Regions from separate parts of the Vibrio sp. TRT 29B02 genome, predicted to be linked through region 2. Evidence: predicted binding sites of a transcription regulator. Region 2 holds the regulator's gene; each other region holds the start of a gene.
The links. Region 2 encodes CRP, which controls carbon source genes, mostly activating them, when cyclic AMP is high. Its sites were predicted from a motif close to TGTGANNNNNNTCACA; they were not measured.
Positions count from the first base shown of each region.

Region 1: a site for CRP is predicted at 1,884-1,899, ahead of mlc (sugar metabolism global transcriptional regulator Mlc). Genes of this name have one in related genera too.
Region 3: a site for CRP is predicted at 1,443-1,458, ahead of ACQEXT_RS00890 (NupC/NupG family nucleoside CNT transporter). Genes of this name have one in related genera too.

Region 1 is NZ_JBNJOJ010000002.1:209,488-213,345, forward strand. It holds gene ACQEXT_RS02185 (chemotaxis protein CheV) at 1-461, opposite strand, end outside; gene mlc (sugar metabolism global transcriptional regulator Mlc) at 591-1,808, opposite strand; gene pyk (pyruvate kinase) at 2,148-3,590, shown strand; gene ACQEXT_RS02200 (patatin-like phospholipase family protein) at 3,634-3,858, opposite strand, start outside.
Region 2 is NZ_JBNJOJ010000029.1:51,516-55,373, reverse strand. It holds gene astD (succinylglutamate-semialdehyde dehydrogenase) at 1-1,133, shown strand, start outside; gene ACQEXT_RS16780 (DUF1338 domain-containing protein) at 1,224-2,015, shown strand; gene crp (cAMP-activated global transcriptional regulator CRP) at 2,257-2,889, opposite strand; gene ACQEXT_RS16770 (phosphoribulokinase) at 3,132-3,858, opposite strand, start outside.
Region 3 is NZ_JBNJOJ010000001.1:205,748-209,605, forward strand. It holds gene ACQEXT_RS00880 (SGNH/GDSL hydrolase family protein) at 1-594, shown strand, start outside; gene ACQEXT_RS00885 (exoribonuclease R) at 600-1,046, opposite strand; gene ACQEXT_RS00890 (NupC/NupG family nucleoside CNT transporter) at 1,587-2,795, shown strand; gene pepT (peptidase T) at 2,961-3,858, shown strand, end outside.

The DNA of each region.
Region 1 (3,858 bases), on a different contig from region 2:
ACATCGATGATTTCAACGATATCTAGATTGTCACCACCTTTAACATGCGTGATCGCCGTTAAGTAGTTTGCTCGTCCTGCGGTTTTTGGCGGAGGCTGAATTTCCGTCCATGCGGTATTAACGATATTGCGCACCTGACCAACCAGAAACCCTTGTATGGTTCGGTTATATTCCGTGATGATCAGATTCTCTTCTTGATTCTCTAGACGAGATGGAGGAAAACCAATTGCGGCACGCAAATCAATAACAGGAACGGATACACCACGAAGAGAAGCAACGCCGGTGATATGATGATGCGAACCGGGCATTTTGGTCAACGGTGGAACCTTGATCACTTCACGTACTTTGAATACGTTGATGGCGAAAACCTGCCTGCTATTCAAGCTAAACAACAGAAGCTCTAGGCGGTTTTCACCCACTAGATTAGTTCGCTGATCAACGGTATTTAAAACTCCAGACATACTACTTCTCGACCGATGTGTATATAACAAAAGTAGTCTATAGCAAGACTAACATAAAAATAAACCCATATATCATTCAAGATTATATGGGTTTACTAGAAAGATAAAGGAACTACAGCTCAGAAACTACTATCCTTCGATAACCTTCATCAACAATAGACCATCATAAAGAGCTTGCTTGATTAATGCCGCTCCAGGCATCGTCGCCTGCTTATAGAAACGTGACTCTACCAGCTCTAAGTCTTGGTGATACACGGGTAAGCTTTGCTCTTCAATACAAGTTTGAATCGCAGGGTAAAGTACTTCTTTCGCTTGGTTAATCACCCCACCAATCAACACCTTTTCTGGGTTGAAGAGGTTAATCACAATTGCAATCGCAGAGCCAAGGTAACGGCCAAGTTTTTCAATCACATCAACAGCGAGCGGGTCGCCATTTTCAGCCGCTTCACAGATATCTTCTACGGTGATCTCTTCTATTTCCGACAGGGAAGAAGCTTCGCCCTGAGCGATACGCTGGGTCACCTCCCCCCTAATTGCCTGAGAACTGGCAACCGTTTCTAGACACCCACGGTTTCCACAATGACATAACTTGCCATTGGGATCGATTTGGATATGACCGAGTTCACCAATATTGCCATGACGCCCTTGCAGTACGCGTCCATCCAGCACAATCCCCGCACCTAAGCCGTGGTGAATAGAGATCAGAACCGAATTCTCATTATCTTGCGAATGACCGAACAGCTTTTCAGCTAAAGCCCATGCGCGCGTATCGTTGGCAATAAATACTGGCAACCCCGTCGCCTTGTATATTTCTGGCCCTAACGGCAGATTCTCAACATTGTAGTGCGGCATCTGCAACACTATCCCCTGCTCAGAGTTAACGAGACCTGGCAAAGTAATCGCGATACTGGTTACGCGATCTAACTGCTCTGAGTAGGTTTGAAAAAACTCATCAATTTCATGAAGTAAGCGAGCGAGAACATCATCTTGGTCCACTTCATGGATATCGATTTTGGTGTCGATTAGAACGTCCCCACCCAGCTCATGCAAAGCGATCGTTAAGTAGCCACGTCCAAGACGCATAGATAGGAACTGCCAACCTTCATTGTTGACTTGCAAACCAACAGCAGGACGTCCACGACTGGTCGCTTCTTGAACCGTGGTTTCATGAATAAGATGCGCTTCGATGAGCTCTCGGGTGATTTTGGTAATGCTAGCTGGCGCCAGCTCACTCTGTTTGGAGAGGTCAATCCGCGAAATAGGTCCTTTTTGATCAATAAGTTTATATACGCGGCCAGCATTGACCTGCTTGATATGATCAATATGGCCGGGTTGAGCCATGTACATAGAGTGCTCCAAATATCAACAACTCGACAATTTTTTTACTTTGCGAAGTAATTGTGAAGAGCTTTGATAGATTGCCGTGACAAGTGTCACGTATAAACATGATTCTTTGTGTTCCTAATCAAATAGCGAAGGATTTATCACAAATCGATTCGCATTTTTTTGCGTTAATAAATATCTCTTCAATCACCTTTTCACAGACCGACATCGAATTGTAATGTGATTTATTAGCACAGATTTTACTCAGGTATATACTTATAGCTAACCTGACGTAAGTACGGAAAAAAGCACAGGTGCCGCACGTTAACGAGTACGCGGCAAAGTCAAACCAAGGAGATCCGAATGACTGCAATCCAAAGAAGAACAAAAATTGTCTCTACTCTAGGACCTTCTACCGATCAACCCGGCATGCTGGAAGCAATTATCGAAGCTGGGGTCAATGTAGTACGGATGAACTTCTCGCACGGAACCGCAGACGATCATCGTGAGCGAGCAACACGAGTTCGTAACATCGCTGCAAAACTGGGCACTCATGTCGCAATTCTGGGAGACCTTCAAGGCCCAAAAATTCGTGTATCCACATTTAAAGAAGGCAAAATCACCCTCTCTATCGGCGATATTTTCACTCTCGACAGCGCCTTACCTCCGGGTGAAGGCAATAAGGATGCAGTCGGTCTTGACTATAAAGAACTACCAAACGATGTCTCGACTGGCGATATTCTGCTGCTTGACGATGGCCGTGTTCAGCTACAGGTCATTGCTGTTAACGGTACAGAAGTCCGTACCAAAGTTATTATTGGTGGCCCGCTATCAAACAACAAAGGGATAAACAAAAAAGGCGGTGGTCTCTCTGCTGAAGCGCTCACAGAGAAGGACAAGAAAGATATCAAGCTCGCAGCCGAAATTAACGTTGACTACCTTGCGGTTTCATTTCCTCGCAACGGGGAAGATATGAAGTATGCCCGCAGACTCGCGACCGATGCAGGGCTACAGACCCGTCTCGTCGCCAAAGTGGAACGTGCCGAAACAGTAGAGAGTGAAGCTAACATTGACGACATCATCATTGCTTCGGATGCGGTGATGGTTGCGCGTGGTGATTTAGGGGTCGAAATTGGTGACCCAGAGCTTGTGGGTGTTCAAAAACAACTTATCCGCAGAGCTCGAGCACTCAACCGAACCGTTATCACGGCGACGCAGATGATGGAGTCGATGATGGAAAACCCAATGCCGACTCGTGCCGAAGTAATGGACGTAGCCAATGCGGTCTTAGACGGCACCGATGCCGTCATGTTGTCAGGTGAAACCGCTGCGGGCAAATACCCACTAGAAACCGTTCGCTCGATGGCAGAAGTCTGTTTAGGGGCAGAGAAAATGTCCGCTGTAAACCGTTCTAGCTACCGAATGGAGTCCGTATTTGAGACAGGTGAAGAGACGATTGCAATGTCAACAATGTTTGCAGCAAACCACATGCGTGGAATCAAAGGCATTGTGACACTGACTGAATCCGGTCGTACCGCGCTTATGATGTCTCGCTTGAGCTCGGGGCTACCAATCTTCGCTCTCTCACGCAATGAAAGTACGCTTAATTTATCGGCGCTTTATCGCGGCGTATTCCCTGTCTTCTTTGATGATAAGTCAGCGACGGGGCTCGCCACGGCCGAAGCCGCTGTCGCCACCTTGAAGCAACGTGGATTATTAGACGATGGTGACCTAGTGATTATTACTCAGGGGGATGTGATGGACGTAGTTGGTTCAACCAACTGTATGCGTATCTTAGCTGCATAACAAGTCAGCACTCTGCAACCGTTAAGGGAGCGTATCAGCTCCCTTATTTACATACGACGGCAAGTTTGTCAGTACACTGAGAAAACGCTTCTACAAAACGAAATCCAGCGTCTAAACCCGTCTGGTAGTCATGCAGCAGATCTTCTCTCTCACTCATTAGTGAACTCGATTTCAGCGCTTGTTCGGGCCTAATTTGGATAACAAAACAGTCATCAGGTGGCGAATGCAAAAACTCTTGGGTCAACGAATAGGTTTGATAGTGTACCAT
Region 2 (3,858 bases):
TCCGTGCTTATCATGAGCGTACTGGCGAAGCACAGCGTGAAGCTGCGGGTAACCAAATTGTTTTGCGTCACCGTCCACTAGGCGTGATGGCTGTGTTTGGGCCATACAACTTCCCAGGCCATCTACCAAATGGTCACATCGTACCTGCATTGCTTGCAGGTAATACCGTTGTATTCAAACCTTCTGAGCAGACGCCATTTACGGGTGAATTTGCCATGAAGCTGTGGGATCAGGTTGGCTTGCCAAAAGGTGTCATCAACCTTGTCCAAGGTGCGAAAGAGACAGGTATCGCTCTAGCCAATTCTAAAGGGCTAGATGGCGTTCTCTTTACGGGCAGTGCCAATACTGGTCACATCCTTCACCGTCAGTTCGCAGGTCAGCCGGGCAAAATGCTGGCTCTAGAGATGGGGGGTAACAACCCTATGGTTATCTCTGAAAATTACGGTGATCTGGACGCAACGGTTTATACCATTATTCAATCTGCATTCATTAGTGCTGGCCAGCGTTGTACATGTGCTCGTCGCCTATATGTTCCTGTTGGTGAGAAGGGTGATCTATTGGTCAATAAGCTTGTACAAGCGACCAATAAGATTCGCGTCGATCAGCCATTCGCAGAACCTGCACCATTCATGGGGCCGCAGATTTCTAAAGCAGCGGCAGACTTTATCCTTGCTGCACAGGCAAACTTGCAAACACTGGGTGGTGTCAGTTTGGTTGAAGCGAAAGCGGGTGAAGCCGCCTTTGTTACTCCGGGTATTATTGACGTTACTGCGATTGCACAGCTACCTGATGAAGAGTACTTTGGCCCTCTGCTACAGGTCGTACGCTACCAAGGTCTGGAAAAAGCGGTTGAACTTGCCAACGACACACGCTTTGGGTTATCTGCTGGCTTAGTATCGACAGACGATAGCGAGTGGAACTACTTTGTTGACCATATTCGTGCAGGCATTGTTAACCGTAACCGTCAGCTCACTGGAGCAAGTGGTGATGCACCGTTCGGTGGCCCAGGCGCTTCTGGCAACCTAAGGCCAAGTGCTTACTATGCAGCGGATTACTGTGCGTACCCAATGGCTTCGATGGAAGGTGGCGAGACACTTCTTCCTGAAACATTAAGCCCAGGTGTTGAACTGTAGAGCGTGAAGTTCGCTTAGATATTTCCCTTTTTGCCTCCCTGAGCCAGGAGGCATTTTTGAACGTAAACAACCCCTATACAAGGAGGCGTTATGACGCCAGATGTTTTATTCCAGCAGTTATGGAATGACTATATTCAACGCTTGTGTCCCTCTGCTGAAAAAGTACACCAACTTCTGCAAGAAGACGAAGCATTGATCAATGACCATATTGCACTACGTACTTTCAACGTTGAGCCGTTAGGTATCGCGACTCTAGCACAACCTTTTCTAGATGCTGGCTACAAGCCGTGTGGCGATTACGTTTTTGAAAGCAAAAAGCTCGCGGCGAAACATTTTGAACATCCCGATCCAAAACAGCCAAAAGTATTTATCAGTGAACTAAAAGTTGATGAGTGTTCTAGTGAACTTCAAGCGATTGTTACCAAGCTAGTCGAGCAAGTAGACGCGGATAAGCTAACAGGTCATGAGTTCTTGTACGGTGGCCGACTATGGGATATTAGTCATGCGGATTACCAAACGCTGGCTAAAGAAAGCGAGTACGCGGCTTGGTTAGCTGCCCATGGTTACGGTGCGAACCACTTTACTGTCAGTGTTAACCAACTTAATGCGTTTGATGAGGTGAAAGGTGTTAATGATCACCTTCGCTCAGCTGGCTTTACTATCAACGAGTTTGGTGGCGAAGTGAAAGGCACGCCTGAAGTGTTGCTTGAGCAATCTTCAACGATGGCTGATAAAGTGCCGGTTCAGTTTACTGAAGGTAGTGAAATCATCCCTGGAGGCTTCTACGAGTTTGCTAAACGTTATCCAATGCCTAATGGCGAGCTTTACCCAGGATTTGTGGCAGCGTCTGCTGACAAGATCTTCGAAAGCACTAACGGGTAAAGAGCAGAAGCGAGAGTCGAGACCGGACTTCGTCCTGCGAGCATTTAGAACGGGCTGCGCCCTTCGAGAACACTGTGTTCCGAGATGGGGCTTCAAAAGATAGTGGCGGGTAGAAGTTGATAACAGCTTTGTGGTTAAAGGTGTTGACGAAACTAGTCCTCAATAAGCCATAATTTTCTCGAAAACAAAAAGCCACCAATGTTTCCATTGGTGGCTTTTATAATTTAGTGCTTAATCGAAATTAACGAGTACCGTAAACAACGATTGTTTTACCGTGTGCAGAAATTAGGTTCTGCTCTTCAAGCATCTTCAAGATACGGCCAACTGTTTCGCGAGAACAGCCAACGATTTGACCAATCTCTTGGCGAGTGATCTTGATTTGCATGCCATCTGGGTGAGTCATTGCATCAGGTTGCTTCGCTAGGTTTAGTAGCGTTTGAGCAATACGACCCGTTACGTCTAGGAATGCTAGGTCGCCCACTTTTTGGCTCGTCACTTGTAGGCGACTTGCCATCTGCGCTGAAAGGCGCATTAAGATATCTGGGTTCACTTGGATAAGCTGACGGAACTTCTTGAATGAGATTTCCGCAACTTCACAAGGAGATTTTGCTCGAACCCATGCGGTACGCTCTTGGTCTTCTTCGAATAGACCAAGTTCACCGATGAAGTCACCTTGGTTTAGGTAAGAAAGGATCATCTCCTTACCTTCTTCGTCTTTGATAAGAACCGCAACAGAACCTTTAACAATGTAGTACAAAGTTTCCGCTTTCTCGCCCGCGTGAATTAGCGTGCTTTTTGAAGGGTACTTATGAATATGACAATGTGAAAGGAACCACTCTAATGTTGGGTCGGTTTGAGGTTTACCTAGAACCATAATATCTCACTTCCTCTGCAGGGTACGCTTGCCGCTTTCCATGTTTAAGCTAAGCCTTAATTAAGACCTACTAGGATAAGAGCACTTTATAAATGCTGCAAGCCAACTTATGTGTCGGTTACAAATAGTATCCTTTTTCTGGCATGATTTCTTGATTTTAATCGGGTACAACAGGCTTTTTGGTACGCAAAACTGTGCACATGATCACGGTATGAAAAGTAATCGTGTTCTAGTTGTGAGCCTTAACCGATTTTGCCCGTTTCTATCAATTGTTGCAGGATAGGGCGAACAATTAATTCCATCGCAAAACTCATTTTTCCGCCTGGTACAACAATGGTGTTGTGGCGTGACATAAACGAACCATCAATCATAGCCAGTAGGTATGGGAAATCGACATTCTTGATACCACGAAGTCGAATGACGACGAAACTTTCGTCCAAACTCGGTATCCCTTTCGCATTTAAAGGGTTTGATGTATCAACGGTCGGAACGCGCTGAAAGTTGATATGAGTTCGGGAAAACTGTGGAGTAATATAGTTTAGATAGTCGTCCATTGAACGTACTATTGAGTCCATGACGGCTTCACGAGAATGACCGCGATCGCGAGTATCACGAACAAACTTTTGAATCCATTCTAAGTTGACGATCGGCACCATGCCTATCAGAAAGTCGACATGTTGTGCGACGTTAACGTCACCATCTACCACCCCCCCGTGTAGCCCTTCATAAAAGAGTACATTGGAGTTTTCTGGTAGGTCTTGCCAAGGCGTAAAAGTACCGGGCATCTGGTTATAAGGTACTGCCTCGTCAAACGTATGGAGGTAGCGACGTACCTGACCATTACCTTCGTGTCCGTATTTACGGAAAAACTCGGCTAGGCCACCAAAGTCGTTCGCTTGTGGGCCAAAGTAACTGATGTGACGGCCTTGCTCGCGAGCCTTACGGATTTCGACATCCATTTCAGGGCGA
Region 3 (3,858 bases), on a different contig from region 2:
ACATCCTATTTAACCTATGCGAAGTTAGCGAAAAACTACCGACCTGAAAATACGCTATTTACCTTGGAGTTTGGATTGAATGACTTCATGAATTACAACCGAAGTGTCGCAGAGGTTAAATCTGATTATGCAGAGGCACTGATTCGACTTACCGACGCTGGGGCGAAGCACCTCTTGTTAATGACGTTACCAGACGCAACACGTGCGCCTCAGTTTCGCTATTCTACCCAAGAAGACATTGACAAAATTCGCGCGAAGATTGTGGAGATGAATCGATTCATAAAAGCACAAGTGGCGTACTACACTGCACAGGGGTACACCATTACTCTGCATGATACTCATGCTTTGTTTGAGAGCTTGGTTGCCGATCCTCAAGCGCATGGATTTGTTAACGCAAGTGAAGCGTGTCTCGATATTAATCGTTCTTCATCCGTCGACTATTTGTACAACCATCCTTTGCGCTCTGAGTGTGCTTATCAAGGTTCGGATAAGTTTGTGTTTTGGGACGTAACCCATCCGACAACAGCGACACACCAGTATGTTGCACAACAGATGCTAGAAGACAGCCAGCAACTCGTAGCTCATCCTTTCTAGTATCGTCATTTTGATTGTGCAATCTGAGCGTATTGACGCAGTAAGTCAGTGAGTGTGGTTACCCATTCGAGTGCGTTTTGAGGGCTCTCCTTGAGGATTATCTCAACGTGGTTACAGTGAGTCTCAAGTGGAATCGCTCGCTCTAGATGAAACGACACTGTGTAAAAATGCCACAGCAGTAGTCGCTGCATTCGAATGATGTTTTGCTGCTTATTGTCCGATTCTTCAAACAATGCTGGCAGTTGGCTCAGTGCGATAGCGTTCATTCTGAGCATTGCGTCAAACTGAGCTTCTTGAAGCTTATCCTGATCTTCGGCCTCATCTTGCTCAAACGTAAACAGTTCTGTCATTGATTCTTCAGGAATAAGACGATGAATCATTTTCAAGCTCAATTCTTCAAGCTCTTCACGAGAAGTTTGAGTGAGACTGCTGTAAGTGTAATCGCGTTGCATATAGGCTCTCAGACATCAAAGTAGGGCGGGTATTCTAGCGGTTGGGAGGAAAAATGCCATACGATCCTTCCTTACGAGCCAAAAAAATCCCCGCATGAGCGGGGAAAGTCTTAGTTGTGTTAGCTAGGTTCGCCTATGACGTTGTAGTGAACTTAATTGTCATACCAAAGGTACGTTAAGCTTTGTTACTTAACACTAGGTGCCAAATGATATAACGCCAGTTTTTGGCCAATAATTGTGATGCCCTGATAGTGAAATTGAGAGTTTGGTTCCAATTTTATAGGTGTTTAAGTGCGTATGTTGACAAGGGCAAAGACGAAGTTTACCGCGACCAGTAGGTGTGCCAAATATGCAGAGTGGTCATACATTGAACACTTGAACGTTTGCGTATAAATATGTGATGAAACTCTCATTCGTGGCGCTATACTTTCCGCCCGGTTGAGAATAACAGCTCTACCAATACAAGCCGTCACAGGGAATGGTGAATGACCCCAAGGACAGGACCAGCTACCAATTCAATGCTTGTAGAGGTAATTTTTAATGAATGTTTTATTTGGCTTAATCGGTGTCGTTGCCCTGCTTTTGTGTGCAGTATTACTGTCGGAAAGTCGCCAATCAATTAACTGGAAAACAGTGTCCCGTGCTCTGTTACTTCAAGTTGCTTTCGCAGCGTTAGTGCTTTACTTCCCTTGGGGACAGGCAGCATTAACAAGTTTAAGTAGCGGCGTATCGAGCTTATTGGGGTTTGCAGACCAAGGGATAGCCTTCCTATTTGGTGATCTAGCGAACACTGGGTTCATTTTTGCTGTTCGCGTTCTTCCTATCATCATCTTCTTCAGTGCTCTTATTTCTGCACTTTATTATCTCGGCATTATGCAAAAAGTTATCGAGTTCATCGGTGGCGGTATTCAAAAGTTTCTTGGCACCAGTAAAGCAGAATCTTTGGTGGCAACGGGTAACATTTTTCTTTCTCAAGGTGAGTCTCCTCTTCTAGTTCGTCCTTTTCTTTCTCGAATGACTCGTTCTGAGCTGTTTGCGGTTATGGCTGGTGGCATGGCGTCTGTAGCAGGGAGTGTGCTCGGTGGCTATGCAGGTCTGGGAGTGGAGCTAAAATATCTGATTGCCGCGAGTTTTATGGCTGCACCAGGTAGTTTGATGATGGCAAAAATCATTGTGCCTGAACGTGATACTCCTATCGACCAATCAAATATTGAAATGGATCAAGCGCAAGAGAGTAATGTGATTGATGCACTAGCAAGTGGTGCGATGAATGGCATGAAGGTGGCCGTTGCGGTGGGTACTATGCTGATAGCTTTTGTCAGTGTGATTGCGATGGTGAACACGGGTCTTGAAAGCCTAGGAGAGTTGGTTGGCTTTAGTGGCATTACGCTCCAAGCGCTGTTTGGATATTTGTTTTCGCCACTCGCATGGGTTATAGGTGTTCCTTCCAATGAAGTGTTGATGGCTGGCTCATACATTGGTCAGAAGATCGTAATGAATGAATTTGTTGCGTTCATTGATTTTGTTGAACATAAAGCTCTGCTTTCAGAGCATAGCCAAGTCATCATTACTTTTGCACTTTGTGGTTTTGCTAACATTGGTTCTATTGCAATCCAGCTGGGATCAATCGGCGTTATTGCGCCAGAGAGACGCGCTGAAGTAGCCAATTTAGGCATTAAGGCTGTGCTTGCTGGCACATTAGCTAACCTGATGAGTGCATGTTTAGCAGGTATCTTTATTCTGCTTTAATCCTGCAACTTGAATATTTTTAAGCCCGAGTAGCTATGCTCTTCGGGCTTTTTTGTATTCGCTAGTTATTGCGAAAAAAATGATTTATAGCAAAGCCTTGTAGCTAAGAAGGCGTACGATGAGAGCTCGTTATGAGTAAGGCTTAAATTATAAGAGAATGTATTTATGAATGAATTGGTACAACGTTTTCTGCGCTATGTGACTTTTAATACTCAATCAAATCCGAACCATCTTGCCTGTCCAAGCAGCGAAGGACAAATGACCTTTGCTCAATTTCTTAAACAGGAATTGATTGAACTTGGCTTAAGTAATGTTTCTCTCGATTCCAATGGGTATGTAATGGCTAAACTACCAAGTAACGTAGATTATCCTGTTCCAGCGATTGGCTTTATCGCGCATATGGATACTGCACCTGATGCTTCAGGTGAGAATGTAAAAGCGCAGATTGTAGAAGATTATCAGGGTGGTGATATTGCGTTAGGCAAAGGTGACCAAATACTCTCTCCAATTCAATATCCCGATTTGCATCAATTACATGGGCATAACTTGATTACCACAGATGGGACAACGTTACTTGGGGCAGACAATAAAGCAGGCATTGCGGAAATTATTTCTGCTATGGCGGAGCTTATCGCCCATCCCGAAATCCCTCACGGTGAGATCTGTATTGGCTTTACGCCGGACGAAGAGATCGGCCGAGGTGCTGACAAGTTTGATGTGGCAAGGTTCGGGGCCGAGTGGGCTTACACCATTGATGGTGGTCCGGTCGGTGAGCTGGAATTTGAGAACTTCAATGCCACCAGTGCTGATGTTATTTGCCATGGTGTCAATGTTCATCCTGGAACAGCAAAAGACAAGATGGTCAACTCAATGAACATTGCTGCTCAGTTCCAAATGATGATGCCAAGTGACGAGACTCCTGAGTGCACTGATGGCTATCAGGGTTTCTACCATCTGAAGTCCGCGAGTATGTCGGTTGCGCGTAGCGAGCTGGGCTACATCATCCGAGACTTTGACCGTGAAGGGCAAGCGGCTCGTAAACAATTTATGATTGAAAAAGTTG